One region of the Bacillus sp. FSL R7-0646 genome, then DNA from elsewhere that is predicted to be linked to it. Evidence: predicted binding sites of a transcription regulator. Region 1 holds the regulator's gene; the other holds the start of a gene.

Region 1 (8,772 bases):
CATAAGTTTGTCAGAATGGATTTCACTCATGCTGACACCGGTAATATATGATAAAAAAGCGGGATAAAGCGGCAGGCAGCATGGCGAAATAAACGATAGAAACCCTGCACCGAAAGCGAGAATATAATTGATATCAGCCATCTCTTTCTCCCTTCTATTTTTTGGAATACCATGAAAGAAAATCATTTGATATGACAATTACATTTCAATTTCCTAACATATCACAAAAAAGGATGTTGATTGCACGAATTTCTTTATATAATCAATTTTGACAATTTACCCTTATCACCTTCAGAATTGAAAAGAAACCTATATATGGATATAATAGCATTTAGTAGGCAACAAAAAGATGATTTTTACAGAAGAAAGGATAAATTCCTGTGATGAAAGAAAATCTGCTTCATGAAATTGAGGAAAAAAGAAAAGAGCTGCTAAAAATCGTCATGACAAACGGCATGACTTCACATATCACCATTCAGCACAGCCAGCAGCTGGATAGCCTTCTCTTGGAATACCAAAAACTATCTCTCGGAAATACACAATAATCATAGATCAAAATAAAAAACCCGGAAGCGGGTTTTTTATTTTATAACCATGTTCCTTCTATGTCATAATCGCATTCGCATTATTTCGTTTGATTTTCCATGGCTTTCATCATTTGATTAATTTTCTTCTGGGATGGTTTCATACCCATCTGCATCATCATCATGCGCAGCATTTGTTCATTAATTGGCGGATTTTTTTTCAAATAGTTCATCATATATTTACGAGCAATAAAAAATCCGAGTGCAACACCTGCGAGCAATGCTAAAACGCCCACTAGGATGACAACCCACAAATCCATTTAATTTCCTCCTTCATGTTGTCTCGTATAAAGTGTACTAAACCAAACGCTATTATACAACATTTACAGTCCAAATTCTTTTTTTTATACAAAATTTCTTTCTTTCACAGGGTTCAGCCAGCCATAACGTTTCATATTAAAATCCATCGCAAGAAAACACGGACTGACTTTTCGCAATACCTCAAAGAAAACCGTTTCGGCATCGAATGGACCCTTTGCCAATATCTCAATATGACGGTCTTTGATAATAAAAGAAGCGCTTCCTTTTGGAACAATCAATCTGTATACATAGTCAACCTGTGTATAGTCTTCCCGGCAGAGGTTCATTTTCATTCTTTTGTGTATATGAGCAGCGGGAATCGGTTTTGTAATAAACTCGATCTGTTTCGCGGCTAATTGAGACTTTTGATCGGGGCTCGTCCAATGATAATCGTAAAACAGTTTGAACATGACAGACTCTCTTCCAAAATAATGGCTGGCAAATTCCTCTTCTATCAAATACGTATAATAATGGCGTTCCATCCCTGTCTCATCCCCCTGTTTCGAAAGATATATGTTTTCTATTATACAAAAGGGGGTTAGAAATAATTGTCTGATGATGATAAAAGAAGCGACTAATTTTGTCGAAACGAAAAAAAGAGAATGATCCGCAGATCATTCTCTTTCATATGCCCGATTAGCGATTTAACAGTTTTTTCACCCGGTCAACTACATTCGCAGGCGTAAAACCGTATTCTTTCATGATCGTTTCGCCAGGAGCTGATGCACCGAACTGGTCGATTCCGAGAATGTCCCCGTCAGTGCCTGTATATCTCTCCCATCCGAGCGGCGATCCCATTTCAATTGCGAGACGCTTTGTCACATCAGTTGGAAGAACAGCGTTTTTATATTCAGCCGGCTGCTTGTCAAATCGATCCCATGACGGAACGCTGACAACGGATACGTCAATGCCTTCTTTTTGCAGCTCGCTTTGTGCATCAAGCGCAAGGCCAACTTCAGATCCGCTCGCAAGCAAGATCGCTTCCGGTTTTTCGTTTTGGCTTTTTGAAACGACATATGCACCCTTTTTAACGCCTTCATAAGCCGTTTCAGCAGACTGATCGATTGTCGGCAAGTTTTGGCGTGTCAACACAAGCGCAGTCGGCTGGTCTTTTGATTGAAGCGCGAGCTTCCAGGCAGCTGCTGTTTCATTTCCGTCGGCAGGTCTGATGACGGACAAGTTCGGCAGCGCACGAAGTGATGCCAGCTGTTCAATCGGCTCATGAGTCGGTCCGTCTTCACCGACGGCAATGCTGTCATGTGTAAATACATAGGTGACAGGAAGCCCCATCAATGCAGCAAGACGAATCGCTGGTCTCAAGTAATCGGAGAAAACGAAGAACGTTCCGCCGAATACGCGGAGGCCTCCGTGAAGAGCCATTCCGTTCAAAGCTGCTCCCATCGCAAATTCCCTTACACCGAACCAGATATTTCTGCCGGCGTAATCCTTCGCTGAAACATCTCCGCCGTTTTTGATTGTCGTTTTGTTGGAACCGGCCAAGTCCGCGGATCCGCCAAAGAAAAACGGCACTTGTTGAGCGATTCCGTTTAACACTTCACCTGAGGATGCACGTGAAGCAAGGCTGCTTCCTTTTTCATATACAGGTACTTTCTGATCCCATCCTTCAGGAAGCTCGCCTTTGATCGCCAGTTCAAGCTCTTCGGCAAGTTCCGGGTGGGCTTTCTTGTATGCGGAGAACAGTTCGTTCCATTCCGCCTCTTTTTTCTTACCCGCTTCCTTCACTGTTTCGTTAAAGTGCTCGTACACTTCGGAAGGAACATAAAAATCTTCTTCGTATGTCCACTCATACGCTTCCTTCGTTAATTTCGCCTCTTCTGATCCGAGCGGAGCGCCGTGGACGCCGGATGTGCCCGCACGGTTTGGAGAACCGAAACCGATCGTTGTTTTCACTTCAATTAATGTCGGCTGCTTTTCATTTTGTTTCGCTTTCTCGATGGCCGCCGTAATTTCGGCAATGTTGTTGCCGTCTTCAACATAAAGCACTTCCCAATTCATCGCTTCAAAGCGCTGCTTTACATTTTCAGAGAATGAGCGGTTTAGTTCGCCGTCAAGCGAAATGTCATTTGAATCATAAAGCACGATGAGACGGCCGAGGTTCAAATGTCCCGCAAGCGAAGCCGCTTCGGATGAAATTCCCTCCATCAAGTCTCCGTCACCGCAAATGCTGTATGTATAATGGTCAACGACGCGATAGTCGTCACGGTTGTAAGTTTCAGCAAGGTGACGTTCAGCAAGCGCCATTCCGACAGCCATTCCGATTCCTTGGCCAAGCGGACCTGTAGTCGCATCTACACCCGGAGTATGTCCGAATTCCGGATGCCCAGGAGTTTTGCTTCCCCATTGGCGGAAATTTTTGAGGTCTTCAATTGAAACGTCATATCCGCTTAAGTGAAGCATGCTGTACAAAAGCATCGATCCGTGTCCGGCGGAAAGCACAAAACGGTCCCTGTTAAACCAATTCGGATTTTCAGGGCTGACATTCATCATTTTTGTCCAAAGCGCATAAGCCATCGGAGCAGTCCCCATCGGCATGCCGGGGTGACCGGATTTAGCTTTTTCAATCGCGTCTATGGAGAGTGTTCGTATTGTTGCGACAGATTTTAATTCAATCGTTTTCATTATGATCCCCTTCCTGTATGGACTCTACTTTCTTATCATAAATCTACCCATCGGTTTTCACAACCATTTCAGCTCAAAAGCTGGGCGAAAAATGACGAATCTTTGCCTTCATTCTAAATTGTAGTATATACAAAAAGGGAATACGATATCGGCGTATTCCCTAAAATTAATGCAATCGGCGGTTTCTTTTTTCCTGTTTGAGCTTTTCAGGAGTCACATCATTACCTTCAGGGTCAACAATCGTCACAGTTTTCAACGTGTTTTTCATAGACGCGCGGACGCCTTGAAGGTATTCCTGGCGAAGCTTCTGCTGTTCTGCTTTTTCTTCGTCTGTTAAAGATCCGCTCTTTGCTTTTTTGGCAAGCTCGTTAATTCTGGCTATTTTTTCTTTAGAAATCATAAGATACTCCTTTGATTCGGTATATATCCATCATACTACTAAATCCGCTTTCGTTTGACAACAGATTAGTCTGCAAGGCCGTCCTTATACTCCTGGTAGCGGCGGTGAACGGTTGCTTTTGATATGCTGTATCCGAAGCCTCTCAACACGGCTGCAATCTCCGCAAACGTCAGCTTGTTCTCCCTGAGCCTGACGATTTCTGAAAGAGGCGCTTCGATTCGCTCTCTCCCGCCGCCTTCATTGCGGTGTTTTAGGTTCCTCTCCGGGCGGTAGCCGTTTTCGACCGCCTTCTTCATTCCCCGCTTAATTTTCAGGTTATGTATTTTCCGCTGGTATTCCTCGACAATGCCGACAATCTCCAAAACCATCGAGTCCGCTTCGGAAAGCTCGAGCTTTCCGCGGTGAGCCAGCGTGTAGATTTGAACGCCTTCTTTATATAAACAGTGAAGAAGGGCAATTTTGGCATTCCCTCTTCCAAGCCGCGTATCATCCTGTATTAAAACCGCGTCGATGTCTGATGTTTTGATTTCCTCGAGCAGATCGAAGACGCCGTCGCGGTCCATTTCATATCCGCTCGCCTGTTCGGAAATGACGCTCACGACGTTCATCCCGTGTTCGGCGGCAAGCGACTTAAGCTCTTCCTCCTGCCGCTTTAATGAGGTTTCCTGCTGCTCCTTCGCAGTGCTTACCCTGGTGTAAATAATCGCATTCATGGAAATCCCCTCAATCTCTTATTCTACAACTGCAAGCTGATATTGATCGGAGTGCTGTTTGGCTACCGGCAGGATCAAGACATCTCCCGGTTTAATGACAGAGGTCGGCAGATTGTTTTTATCGGCGACCCATTCGATGAATTTGTGTTTGTCAGCGGTTTTTCCGCCTTTGATCCGGTCGGCCAGCTCCCACAATGTATCGCCTTCTTGCACTTCTATTTTAACATATTGCTTTCTTTCTTCGATCTTACCGGCAAAAGACACAAACAGAATACAGCAGCTGATCATAGCAGTAAACAGACTGACAAAAATCAATGATTCTTTTTTCATATCCATCACCCCAGAATGTTTGTTCGGTTTTTGTGACTTCAGTATACATACGAACAAATGTTTCTGTCAATCGTTTTTTTCGAACCTATGTTTGTACTCAGAGGAAAAACATGCTATAATCTAGCTAAAATCGACGTTTTGAGGTGCAAAAAATGACGAAGCTATCAAAAAGACAACTTGATATTTTGCGTTTCATTAAAGAAGAAGTGAAGCGCAAAGGCTATCCGCCTTCCGTCAGGGAGATCGGAGAAGCGGTCGGCCTGGCGTCAAGTTCAACGGTACACGGCCACTTGGCAAGGCTTGAAACGAAGGGATTGATCAGAAGGGATCCGACGAAGCCGAGAGCGATCGAAATTCTCGATACAGAGGAGGAAATTCATATTCCGAAAAACCAGGTTGTCAATGTCCCGGTCATCGGAAAGGTGACCGCCGGTACACCGATTACCGCAGTCGAAAACATCGAGGAATACTTTCCGCTTCCCGAACGCCTGGCGCCGCCGGATGAGCACGTCTTCATGCTGGAGATCATGGGAGAAAGCATGATCGATGCCGGAATTCTTGATCAAGATTATGTGATTGTCAAGCAGCAGAACACCGCAAACAACGGGGATATCGTCGTTGCGATGACCGAAGACGACGAAGCGACTGTTAAGCGGTTTTTCAAGGAGGAAACCCATATCCGCCTTCAGCCGGAAAACCCGACGATGGAGCCGATCATCCTTCAGAATGTGACGATTCTCGGAAAAGTCATCGGCGTTTTCCGCACTGTTCATTAAAACACGGACTCATCAGCAAAACCGCCGGTCGGCGGTTTTTTTGCACGAAAAAACAGGCTCACATCCATTCGGCAATGAAGGATGCGAACCTGAAACAGAGGGAATGATAATATGCTTACATTACCATTATCCCCCACAACGATTTTCCTGTCAACAAAAATGTTTCCCAAAGGAAAGATATTTGTTTTTCGCCTTTTATTGAACGATAAACAAAATTCTCGTCCCGTCGGCGAAACCGCTCAGCCTGTTCCCGACCCAGGAGCCGGCTCCGCGGTTATCCGATGAGCTGACATATCTGACAGACGCTCCTTTGCCCCCTTCTTCACACATGGCCATCGGCCATTCGTCACGGTCAAAGCCCGGCTTAGTCGGAATCCCCTTCAGTGATTCCTGGCGGCGCTTATCCGCTCCCGATCTTTCAATCGTGCAGACATCTGAATGCCCCGCTTTGATTGCGTCGCTGATATGAGCGCCGGTTTCGGGATAGCGTGATGCCGGAAAATACAATATGTCGTCATACCTTGCAGCACCTTCGGCATGCTGAGGAGAATATGCGGCGCCTCCCGAAAGCCCAAGCAGTACCAATGCGGAAAACAGCAGATGAACCGCCCATTTTTTGATCATGACAAAAACAACCTCCTCTTGTATATGCTGGTGTTACTAACAGATTAAGAGAGAATTGTTTTTGCTTTTCGGGTTCTTTGTGAAAAAGACGTTTAGATTGTGTAAATGAACGTTTATTCTTCTATGACGTTATTTTTTAAGATGCTGCACGTCATCGCTTTTGCATCAGAACATGAACCGTTGATATCGTTGGTAAAAACATAACTTCAGCCGCGTGTTTTAATGAATTCCCGCAAACAGCTCCATATCGACAGCCCTTGTGCCTGTCTTGCCGTATTATATGTCTGTATCTTCTTGAATCATCCTCCAAGGCCGTTTTTCATCACTGTACAAAAAAACAGGCGGGAAATCCGCCTGTTCATACGGCAACTTCAAATGTCAGCTTGTCGCCGTGCTTATAGTCGATTAATTTAAAATCATCGATTGTAAAGTCATAAAAATTTTTGATATCCGGGTTGATCCATAGCTTTGGCGCTTCATACTGCTCGCGTTTCATCTGAATGTTTAAATTGTCGATGTGACGGGTATAGATGTGGCAGTCACCGATGTTGAAGATGTATTCGCCCAGCTCATAACCGAGGACTTGCGCGATCATGCGCTGCAAGACATTATATTGAAACACATTGAACGGGTTGCCAAGCGCCATGTCGTTGCTTCTCGCTCTTACTTCTAAAGAGAGCTTTCCTTCTTTCACATACCATTGCGTCTCATAGACGCAGGGCGTCAAAGCCATGCCATCCAAATCATCGGGATTCCACAGCATGGTCAAATGCCTGCGTGAAGAAGGGTTATGCTTTAACTGATGAAGCAAATAATCCACTTGATCGACTTTCTGGCCGTTAACCGTTCTGTTTTTCTTCCCTAATTGATAGCCGTACGCTGCTCCGATTGTGCCGTCTTCAAGACGCCATTGATCCCAAATATGAACCCCCATATCATTCAGAACTTGAACATCATTGGATTTCAGCTGCCAAATCCAAAGCAGCTCTTTAATGGCCGTTTTCCACGCCACCTTCTTCGTCGTCAAAATCGGCACTTCTGAATTGTCAAACCGCATTTTTTCGCTCATGATGCTCAGCGTATGAGCCGGCGTTCCGTCTGAATCCCACTTCGTCCGAACCTGATATTCTTCATCGGAGATCCCTGATTCAATAATTTTTTGTATGATTGCATTGTATTGCTGGTCATAATGGCTCATCTTATCCTCTCCTCTTTCCACATGATATGTATAAAATGAGTTTTTTTCAAGGTTTAAGATCACGCGCGGGTTTGATAAATCTCCAATGCTTTCTTGAGAACATTTTTATCGTATCCTGAGATATCGTGGATTTTTTCAGTCCATCCTTCGATTGTGTCCGGCTTCGCTTCTCTGTATAATCCTTTGCTCGTACTAAGATATATGTCCCAGCCGCTGAATTCCCAATGGGCGATTTCATGCTGAAACGGAATTCTGCATTCCAGTAAAGGCGCAGGCTTCAATGCCGCCTGCGAGTATTCAGCCGCCTTTAAAAAAACGGACATGTCAACAGGGTCTGTATTGTAGACTTGAGTCGACACCTTTCCGTTCGGCCGATGGTAAAGGACCTCAACTCCGCCGGCTGTCGGCATGACTTGAACTTGTGCGGCAGGGAAAAAACCGCCCAGCTTTTCATTGGTATAATCTTCAGATTCGCAATCGATCAGAATCGGATGCAGCCATTGGTCTCCCAGATCACACAAAAAGCGCCGGCCTCTTTCATCAAGGGCGATGACTGCGGCATGCGCGCGTTCCGTTTTGAACGAACGGCCGATTGGAAAAGCTTCCACTCCGTCTTTTGTGAACTCATCCAGCAGCCAAATCGAAAGGTCAAAACAATTGCCGGCAATCCCGTACTCTTGATAGTGCTCCTTCATCATCGATACTTCCCGCTGTCTCCCATCTCCTGCCTGATGATAAAACCATGCTTTTGTCAGCGTTTCCATCGGAAAAGAGTCAAATTTTCTCCACGTACGGAGAATGGCTTCCGGAGCAAACAACATCTTACCCCCTGTCTCAGAAACGATTGTTAACACCATTATATACGTGCGCCCGAGACGAAAAAAATCCCTTGGCAAGGGATTTTTTTCGTTTTATTTTCCTTTCTCATCGGTTGGAATCTGGATCAGGGAATTCGATCCGGTCGCTTTAGGCATTTTTCCGTCCCATTTTTGGATCCATTGATACTTGATCATTTCATCCGACATCGACTTTTTAATAATTTCGTTGTACTCGGCAATACCTTGGGCTTCGATCTTTTTCTTTTTCGCTTCCGCTTCGGCGATCTTCAGCTCCGTCTGTGTTCTTTCCAGTTCCTGCGAAGACTTCACGCGCGCGTCAATCGCTTCCTGAGTCGCTTTATCAGGCTTCGGCACGCCGAGTGTTAAAT
Region 2 (8,772 bases), 890 kb from region 1:
CTCCTTTTTCGATTTTGAACCACTCGATGATCAGGTCGTTAAACGCCATTTCAATCGATTCAAGCGCCTGCGGCTTATAGACCATTCCGCCGAGGATGGCGGCGATCTGCCTTGCTTCGCTGTCATCAAGCGAGATGTTGGTCACGATTTCATCGGGATCTTCGTCGTCAAACCGATAGATTTCTCTTCTTCCGTCGTCATGAACGACAATCGTCATTTTTTCATGGTTTCTCATTTCTATTTCAAATTTTTTGCCGATACCCGGCAGATCACTTTCTTTAATATTCAATCATATCCCTCCAAAATAAATTTCCCCATTCGGCTGAAAAGTTATGCAGGTGAAAAAGGGAAAATCAGGAGAGGTAATTAGATTGGTATTTCACAGGAATAGCGCAAGTTTTTTTTAGAATTAATTCATTTGATTGAACCTCGAATCGAGGAATGAAATGAGTGTAGAAACGTGCGTCAAAGACAGAAATATTTGCGGCTCTTCCTGGATGATTAAGAAAGCTTTTTGTAAAAGGGGAGGGGTTCACTGCATGTGTCTCAAACTTTGAGGTGTTTAGAGACATATGGTATTCCGCTTCGGGATCAAAAACAGGGTTTTGCTCCTGATCGGCGAATGGTACTGTTAACATGCATAAACTAAGCATCAACGTCAAAAATGATTTAATTACGCCCATCCCCCTTTCCTCACATGCTTTCTATAAATAACTATATATAAACAAAGAAAATCATTCAACTAAAAAGGCTTATTTCAGTATCAATTGATCTTGAAATGGAAAATCATTCAGCTGATTTTCACATGAAAAAAGGTATTGAAAATAAAAGGTGGAATTAATTAAGCTAATATCTTACAAAATCGTATTCACGGAGGTGCAAGATGGAATATATCAAATGGAAAGACGAAGACGGGATTTTTGAAATTGTACTGAATCGCTCTGAGGCGTACAATGCCTTGAATGAAAAAATGCTTGAAGAACTGAATGAAGCTTTGCGTGTTGCAGAGGAAAGCGAATCGCTGCTTCTCCTTGTGAGAGGCAGCGGCAAAGGATTTTCGGCAGGCGGAGACATTAAGATGATGCTGTCTTCCGGAGATCAAGACAGCTCCGCCCGCGTCATTGACACAATTTCTGAAATTGCGGTGAAGCTTTACAGCATGCCGAAGATGACGACAGCGGCTGTCCACGGTGCGGCTGCGGGTCTGGGATTGAGCCTCGCGCTCAGCTGCGACCATGTACTGGTCGAAAAAGAGGCGAAGCTGGCGATGAATTTTATCGGCATCGGGCTTGTTCCCGACGGAGGCGGACACTTCTTTTTAGAGCGGAGAATCGGTGAAACTGCGGCCAAAGAATTGATTTGGAGCGGGAAAAAATTGACGGGGGCCGAAGCGCACGAGCTTCGGATCGCAGACGCCGTATTCAGCGGGGACTCCGGCCGTTTTGCGCGCATCTATCTTGAAAAGCTTCTGCACGCTCCGCTGGCAGCGATGATTGAGACAAAAAAGATCTATCAGGCGTTGAATGGAGGCAGGCTGCAGAAAACGCTTGAACTCGAGAAAACGGCCCAGATGAAAATGAGGCTGACAAGCGACCATCAGGAAGGGATCCGCGCATTTTTAGAAAAGCGCCAGCCGCAATTTAACCGTCAGCAAGTATAACAAGAGCGGTCCGGCAGGAAATTGACCTTGGGAAATGATGTGCAGAAACAATTGTAAAAAAATTTAAGTTTCCATAAAATGATTCATAAGATACAGATCTGTACGAAGTCTTGGGAGGCGGCGAAATTGAAACAGAAGATTCCATCTGAATACGTTGCTAGAAAGCTGAATGATTGGTACAACGCCATTCGGAAAAATCAGATCGCCGCCAGTGAATCATTGAAAGCGGAAATTTTAAATGATTTTCAAGACATGGAAGAAAATCAGGACGTCCTGCTCTACTATTCGCTGCTTGAATTCAGGCATAAACTGATGCTCAGCTATTTGAAACCGAAAGAGACTGAAAATATTGAAAAAAACCTCCGCGACTTAGAAGAAAAAGAAGACCAAATGACGGGTTTATTAAACTATTATTACTGGTTTTTTAAAGGGATGTATGAGTTCAAACAAAAGCGGTTCGTCAAAGCAATCGGCTGCTATAAAACGGCTGAACAAAAAGTCAGCGCACTGGAAGACGAGGTTGAAAAAGCGGAATTTTATTATAAGCTTGCGGAAATCTACTATTATATCAACCAGAGATACCTGTCGATCAACTATGCGACGCTAGCTTCCGACATTTTTAACCGGTATGAAACGCTAAAAGAAAAAAAGATTTTCTGCGATTTTATCATTGCCGGTAATTGGGTTGAATCGATGACATACGGACCCGCGCTGAAAAGCCTGGCCAATGCGCTTGAAGACGCCAGGAAAATCAAAAACAGCCATTTGACGGCAGCCGCTCATTTTAATTTGGGAAATTGCTATTTCCACCAAGAATCGTACCGGGAAGCCTCAGATCATATGGAGAGCGCCCTTTCCATTTTTGAACAGGAAAGTTCATCATATATTCCCAAAGTGCTGTACAACTTGATGTACGTCCGTCTCAAGCAGGGGAACCATGCCGGAGCTGCCGCCTGTTATGAAAAAGGCATCCGAAGCGCGGCATCGCTCGGGGATGAAGAACACGCGGCAAAGCTTAACATTCTGTGCGGGCTGTATTTAGACGGAGGGGATCAGAAAGCCGTGGAAAACGGATTTGATTATTTGGAGTCAAATCATTTATATGCTGCTGTTGAAGAGCTGGCTTTAGATGCAGCCCAGTATTATAATCAAATTGAGCGGCTGAAAGATTCCATTTTTTACTATGAAAAGTGCGCTCAGGCAAGTCGAAAAATCAAAAGGGGAGATGCGTTGTATGAAAGCTAAACTGTTGTTCGTCGCGGTGTCGCTGGCTGTTGTGTTAACGTCTTCAAGCTTTTTGGCAGATGCGGGGAAAGCCCCTTCCTTGTATGCGGACAAAATGATCACGACTGACAAGGAGGCTCGAGTTTAAGGGCATGATTTCATCTGAGAATGAGCGGGCTGACGCAGCGAAAGAATGGGCGATGTATATTACAGTTTCTTGCCTTTTCATCCTGATCGTCTCTGTGATTTGTTTTTTCGCTCCGGTCTACCGCTTGCAGGATCTCTTGTTTCGAATGTTTGATGCTGTCATCATCTGTGTGCTGACGGTCAATGGTCTTTATTATCTGAAAAAAAATAAAGGCGTCGCTTGCGCATCGTTTTTACTCGGCTTCATCAACATGGGACTGCTCGTTGTTTTGATGGTCCGCTAGTGTTTGGCGGATAAAGGGCAGGCGGCGGCAGCGTGAAACTTTTCCCCCGAAGCGCCGCCTTACCCGTATTTTAGTCAGCTGCGGAAAACAATGATTTTACCGGACGAATGTACTACCCGGTGTGTATGCTCCAAAAATTGCTTTTCCTTCAGCATTCCTCTTCCTTTCTCTTTCGCTTCTTCATCATCGGCCGCTTCAAATCGCTCATTCAAAAGCGTTTCTCCACTAGTGTCGAAAACGGTTACATAATAATTTTCCATTTCTCTGCCCCTTTCTCAAAATATGATCTATTTGTTTAAAATTATATAAAAATCAAAAAAATCCTTTTTAAAATGGTATGACTAACGTATGATTGTAAATTGGAAGGAGGAGTTATAATGCTCAAAATCGATCACGTTACGAAAAGGTTCGGTTCATTTACAGCCGTAAACGATCTGACGCTGGAGATTCCAGACAAGCAAATGTTCGGTCTGCTCGGCGCCAACGGAGCAGGGAAAACGACGACATTCCGAATGATACTCGGCCTTTTGAATGCGACAGAGGGTACTGTCACATGGAAAGGACAGCCGATTAACTACGGTGTCACAAACAGCATCGGCTATTTGCCCGAAGAGCGCGGACTGTACCCGAAGCTGAAGGTGAAAGATCAGCTCGTGTACCTCGGACGCCTGAAAGGCATGACCAAACAAAATGCGCTCAAGGAAATGGAGAAGTGGCTCGAACGCTTCCATATTACAGAATACGCCGACAAAAAGGTTGAGGAGCTGTCCAAAGGGAACCAGCAAAAAATCCAGTTTATCACGGCCGTGCTGCACAAGCCGGAGCTTTTGATTCTCGACGAGCCGTTCAGCGGGCTCGATCCGGTGAATGTCGAGCTTTTAAAAGACGCGGTCATTTCTTTGAAAGACGACGGCACCTCGATTGTATTTTCAAGCCACAGAATGGAGCATGTCGAAGAGCTGTGCGAACACGTCTGCATTTTGCAGCGCGGGACGCCTGTCGTTCAAGGGAAATTAAAAGAAATCAAACGTTCTTTCGGCAGAAAAAATGTCACGATTCACGCGGACGGCGACTTGAGCTTCTTGAAAGAGGCGGACGGCATCGTCAAATGGCGTGATCATTCCGAAGGAGTCCGCCTGCAGGTCGAGAATGAAGAAGTCTCTCAAGAGCTGTTTACAATGCTGCAAGGACGCGGGTTTATCAGAAAGTTTGAACTTGAAGAGCCTTCTTTGCATGATATTTTCGTCGAAAAGGTAGGTGCCCGTTATGAATAAGTTTTGGATTGTTCTTTTTCATACATATATCAGCAAGCTGAAAACGAAGTCGTTCATCATTTCAACGGCCATCACGCTTGCGCTTGTCGTGCTCGTCACAAATTTGGGATCGATTATTTCCATGTTTGACGACGGCGGAGAGGGTGACAAGATCGCTGTCATTGATCGCTCAAATCAGCTGTACGACACGTTTGCCCAGCAGGTGAAAGCACTCGATACTGATGAAGCGCTGGAGGTCCAAAAAGCGGATAAGCCGGAAAAAGAGCTTGAAAAAGACGTCAGAGACGAAAAGCTCGAGGGCATTTTAATCCTGGAGAGAGATAAAAAAGGGGTGCTGAAAGGAACGTATAAAGCGCTCGATATCGCTGATTCCACAGCTGTCTCCACGATTGAACAGGCGCTCTCGCAAGCAAAGATCGCCGTTGGAACGGCTGAATTGAACGTACCTCAGGAAAAGCTGAGTGAACTGTTTACACCGGTAAAAGTCAACAGTGTTGCCTTGAAAGAAGGCGCGAAAACCGAGGAAGAGCTTCAAAAGGCGACAGGGCTTGTGTATGTTGTGCTGTTTGTCATCTATTTTTCCGTTTTGATGTACGCTTCAATGATTGCGACAGAAGTAGCGACGGAGAAGTCTTCCCGCGTAATGGAAATTTTAATTTCCAGTGTGCCGCCTGTCCAGCAAATGTTCGCCAAACTGTTCGGCGTTGCCCTATTAGGCCTGACACAGCTTGCCGCGCTCCTTCTTGCCGGCTATCTGTCGCTTCAGTCCAGCCAGGAAAGCGGAGGGGATGCGGCTGAGCTGGTTAAAGGATTTTTTGATGTTTCCGGCGTACCTACTGCAACGCTTGTGTACGCGGTCATTTTCTTGATGCTCGGCTACTTCTTATACGCAACTCTTGCGGCATTTCTCGGAAGCGTCGTCAGCCGGATTGAAGATGTTCAGCAGATGATTTCGCCGATGATCCTGTTGGTCGTTGCCGGATTCATGATTGCCATGTTCGGACTGAATGCTCCGGATTCGACGTTTATTACCATCACTTCATTCATTCCGTTTTTTGCGCCGATGATCATGTTCCTCAGAGTCGGCGTGCTTGATATTCCGTTTTGGGAAGCGGCTCTCGGCATCGGCATCACCGCTCTCACGATTGTGATTCTCGCCGTCATCGGGGCGAGGGTGTATAAAGGCGGCGTGCTCATGTACACAAGCGGCGGCGGATTGAAAAATATCAAACAGGCGCTTCGTCTGTCAAAAGATCGATAATGAAAAAGAAAAGCAGCTTGAAAGATAAGCTGCTTTTTTCATGCAAATAGTAGAACGTGCATTCGCTTTCAACCCGTGGTAGAATGGGAGCAGAATGTTTTATGAAAAGGAGCAGAAGATTGACAAACATCACTTTCATTCATGCGGCAGATCTGCATCTGGACAGTCCGTTTCACGGCATCAGCCAGCTTCCCGAGGAGATTTATCAGCGGATCAAAAACAGCACATTTAAAAGCGCTGAAAATGTGTTTAAGCTTGCCATTGATGAACAGGCCGACTTCATTTTGCTTGCCGGGGACCTGTTCGACGAAGCAAACCGCAGTTTAAAAGCACAGATGTTTTTGAGAAAACAATTTTTAAAGCTTAAAGAGAACAACATCCAAGTCTATGTGATTTTTGGCAATCACGATCATCTGGGCGGCGATTGGACGCCGATTGAATGGCCGGACAACGTCCACATCTTTTCAGCGGAAGACATTGAAGAAAAATCGTTTTACAAAGACGGCCGGCTCGCCGCAAGCATCTACGGCTACAGCTATCCCGAGCGCTCAGTTTATGCCAATAAGGCCGCTGAAATCAAAAAAACGACCGACGCGCCCTTGCATATCGGCATGATTCATGGAACGCTTTCCGGGGAGAGCGGCCATGACCCGTACTGTCCTTTCTCCCTTCAAGATTTAAAAAACGGACAGATGGATTATTGGGCGCTTGGACATATACATAAAAGACAGGTCATTTCAGCCGCCGATCCGGCGGTGATTTATCCGGGAAACACACAATCCCGCCATATGAAGGAAACGGGGGAGAAAGGCTGCTATCTCGTCAATGTTTGCGGCGGAGAACTGTCCTTCGAATTTAAAGCCGTATCGGATGTCCTGTGGGAAACGGCCAGCATCGATATCTCCGGGACAAAGCAGATGACAGGGCTGATCAGCCTCATGCACGATGCCTTTCAATCTTTCAGAAAAAGAGGCAAGCCCGCATGCGTCAAGATGGTATGGACAGGAGAAACACCCTCTTATTTGGCGGAAGGACAGGCCGGCATCGCGGACGAGATCCTTGACATCTTCCATGAAGAAGAACGGGAGGAAGACGCGTTCATCTGGCTTACCGCGATCGAAGATCAAACCGATGCCGCCTTGTCGGGAATCGAACGGGACGCTTTTTTCCAGGAGCTTTTGCAAGAAATCCATGAGTTTCAAGATTTCAGCCTGATTCTTGACGATTTGGAGCGGCATCCGGTCTTTAGAAGACACGGAGAGCTGTTTAATGAGGAAGACTTCCGGGACATTCGCACGCAGGCTGAAAAACTGCTGCTTCATGAACTGAAGACATTGAAAAGATAAGGGGGGATGCAGGGTGAATATACATGCGATACATATATACGGATACGGTAAATTCGCCAATCAGACATTCCGCCTGTCTCCTTCAAATCTGCATTTGATCTACGGACTCAATGAAGCCGGGAAAACGACGCTCATGTCGTTTATTGAAAGCGTGCTGTTCGGTTTTCCGAAGACGAAACGGTACGAGCCGAAAACGGGCGTCATTTACGGGGGGATGCTTGAGGTCGGACACCCTGATTTCGGCCAAATCCGAATCGAACGGACGGCCGGAAAGCCCGAGCGGGTCACCGTTTACTTGGAAGACGGCAGCACGAAGCCGGAAGGTTTTTTAAATGAGCTGCTGTCAGGCATCGACAGGCAGCTGTATAAAGCGATCTACTCATTTGACGTGTTCGGCCTTCAGGAAATCCATAAATTCAACCGCGACAAAATCGGCCGTTTTCTGCTGTTTTCAAGTCTGTTCGGCTCTGATGCGATTTCCAAGCTGGATGCCGGCCTCGTGAAAAAGCAGGAAGAGCTGTTTAAACCGAACGGAAGGAAGCCGGAGCTGAACCAGGAGCTTGATCGGTTAAAAAGGCTTTCTGAAGATTTGAAAAAGGCGAAAGCGCGGGAAGGCGGCTATTACCGTCTCTTAAACGAAAAAAAAGGCGCTGAGGCGTCGATAAAGGAAAGCGGACAACTGCTCAAAGATCTTGAGCATCTCGTCTTACAAATCGAGCAGGCCATTGAGATTCTGCCGGCGGCCGCGGAAATGCGCCAGCTAAAAGAGCAGCTCGCATCCCTCGGCGGCTCAGAAGAAAGCCGTTTCCCCGAAGGCGGACTTTTCGAGCTCGAAAAGCTCGAATCCCACCTGCATCCAAAAGCGGCTCAGCTGAAGGCGCTGGAAGAAAAAAAGCGCGGTTTGGAACAGCGCGCCGCCGCTTTTGCACCGGCTGAAGACTTCCTCGAGCACGAAGCCGAAGCGGAAGAGCTTTTAACGGCGTATCCGTTTTACCAGTCGTATACCGAAAAAATCGCGTCTTTGACTGAACAGCTTCACCAGATAAACGGACGGGTTCAAGCGGGGCTTGACCGCCTGCAAATCGAGGAATACGATATCCTCAATGCGGACACCACGTATGAATACGAGTGGAAGCTGCAGGAAACCGTTCAGGCATACATAGAGCTGCGCGAACTGAAGCGGTCGCTCGACGAGCGGTTTGAGCAGGCGAGGGCTGATCTGGAGGAAGCGGAACAGGCCCATGCCGCTCTCAGCAATGAAGTGATGCCCGATGATGTCCGAAAACAAAAGGAAGAAACCCTTGGCCGCCTTGCGTCCGCCGGCGGTCATGCCGGAAGGCGGGAAGAGCTGATCCTTCAGCTGTCCTATCTGAAGCAAGAACAAAAAGTTCGGATGAAAAGAAGAAGGACCGCTTTTGCGGGAGCGCTTTGCGCTGCTTTTGCGGCAGCTTTTGCGGCGCTCTTTTTCAAGGAGTGGTTCCCGGGCGCTTTGCTCGCGCCGATTTTGCTGATATTTGCCGCTTTTATTTTAAAAAAGCCTGAGCCTTCCGCGGCGGCGGCTTTTATTCAAAAACAG

Evidence for each region. The regulator LexA, encoded in region 1, represses DNA repair genes until DNA is damaged. The targets are predictions, from matches to a motif close to CGAACATATGTTCG.
Region 2: MKY62_RS05330 (DNA repair exonuclease) is a predicted target of LexA. The motif match lies at 5,902-5,915, and genes of this name have one in related genera.

Annotation. Positions count from the first base shown of each region.
Region 1 covers NZ_CP150217.1:1,947,626-1,956,397, reverse strand. Annotated here, with positions in the region: gene MKY62_RS10070 (cytochrome c biogenesis protein CcdA) at 1-141, opposite strand, end outside; gene MKY62_RS10065 (aspartyl-phosphate phosphatase Spo0E family protein) at 384-545, shown strand; gene MKY62_RS10060 (YneF family protein) at 626-844, opposite strand; gene sirA (sporulation inhibitor of replication protein SirA) at 929-1,366, opposite strand; gene tkt (transketolase) at 1,521-3,524, opposite strand; gene MKY62_RS10045 (DUF896 domain-containing protein) at 3,691-3,924, opposite strand; gene MKY62_RS10040 (recombinase family protein) at 3,990-4,637, opposite strand; gene yneA (cell division suppressor protein YneA) at 4,656-4,967, opposite strand; gene lexA (transcriptional repressor LexA) at 5,120-5,743, shown strand; gene MKY62_RS10025 (NucA/NucB deoxyribonuclease domain-containing protein) at 5,939-6,367, opposite strand; gene MKY62_RS10020 (thymidylate synthase) at 6,726-7,565, opposite strand; gene MKY62_RS10015 (hypothetical protein) at 7,625-8,386, opposite strand; gene MKY62_RS10010 (prohibitin family protein) at 8,477-8,772, opposite strand, start outside.
Region 2 covers NZ_CP150217.1:1,058,124-1,066,895, forward strand. Annotated here, with positions in the region: gene MKY62_RS05285 (cation:proton antiporter regulatory subunit) at 1-289, opposite strand, end outside; gene MKY62_RS05290 (hypothetical protein) at 354-683, opposite strand; gene MKY62_RS05295 (enoyl-CoA hydratase) at 884-1,660, shown strand; gene MKY62_RS05300 (Rap family tetratricopeptide repeat protein) at 1,787-2,905, shown strand; gene MKY62_RS05305 (hypothetical protein) at 2,895-3,032, shown strand; gene MKY62_RS05310 (hypothetical protein) at 3,037-3,315, shown strand; gene MKY62_RS05315 (YhzD family protein) at 3,390-3,575, opposite strand; gene MKY62_RS05320 (ABC transporter ATP-binding protein) at 3,693-4,589, shown strand; gene MKY62_RS05325 (ABC transporter permease) at 4,582-5,850, shown strand; gene MKY62_RS05330 (DNA repair exonuclease) at 5,970-7,196, shown strand; gene MKY62_RS05335 (AAA family ATPase) at 7,210-8,772, shown strand, end outside.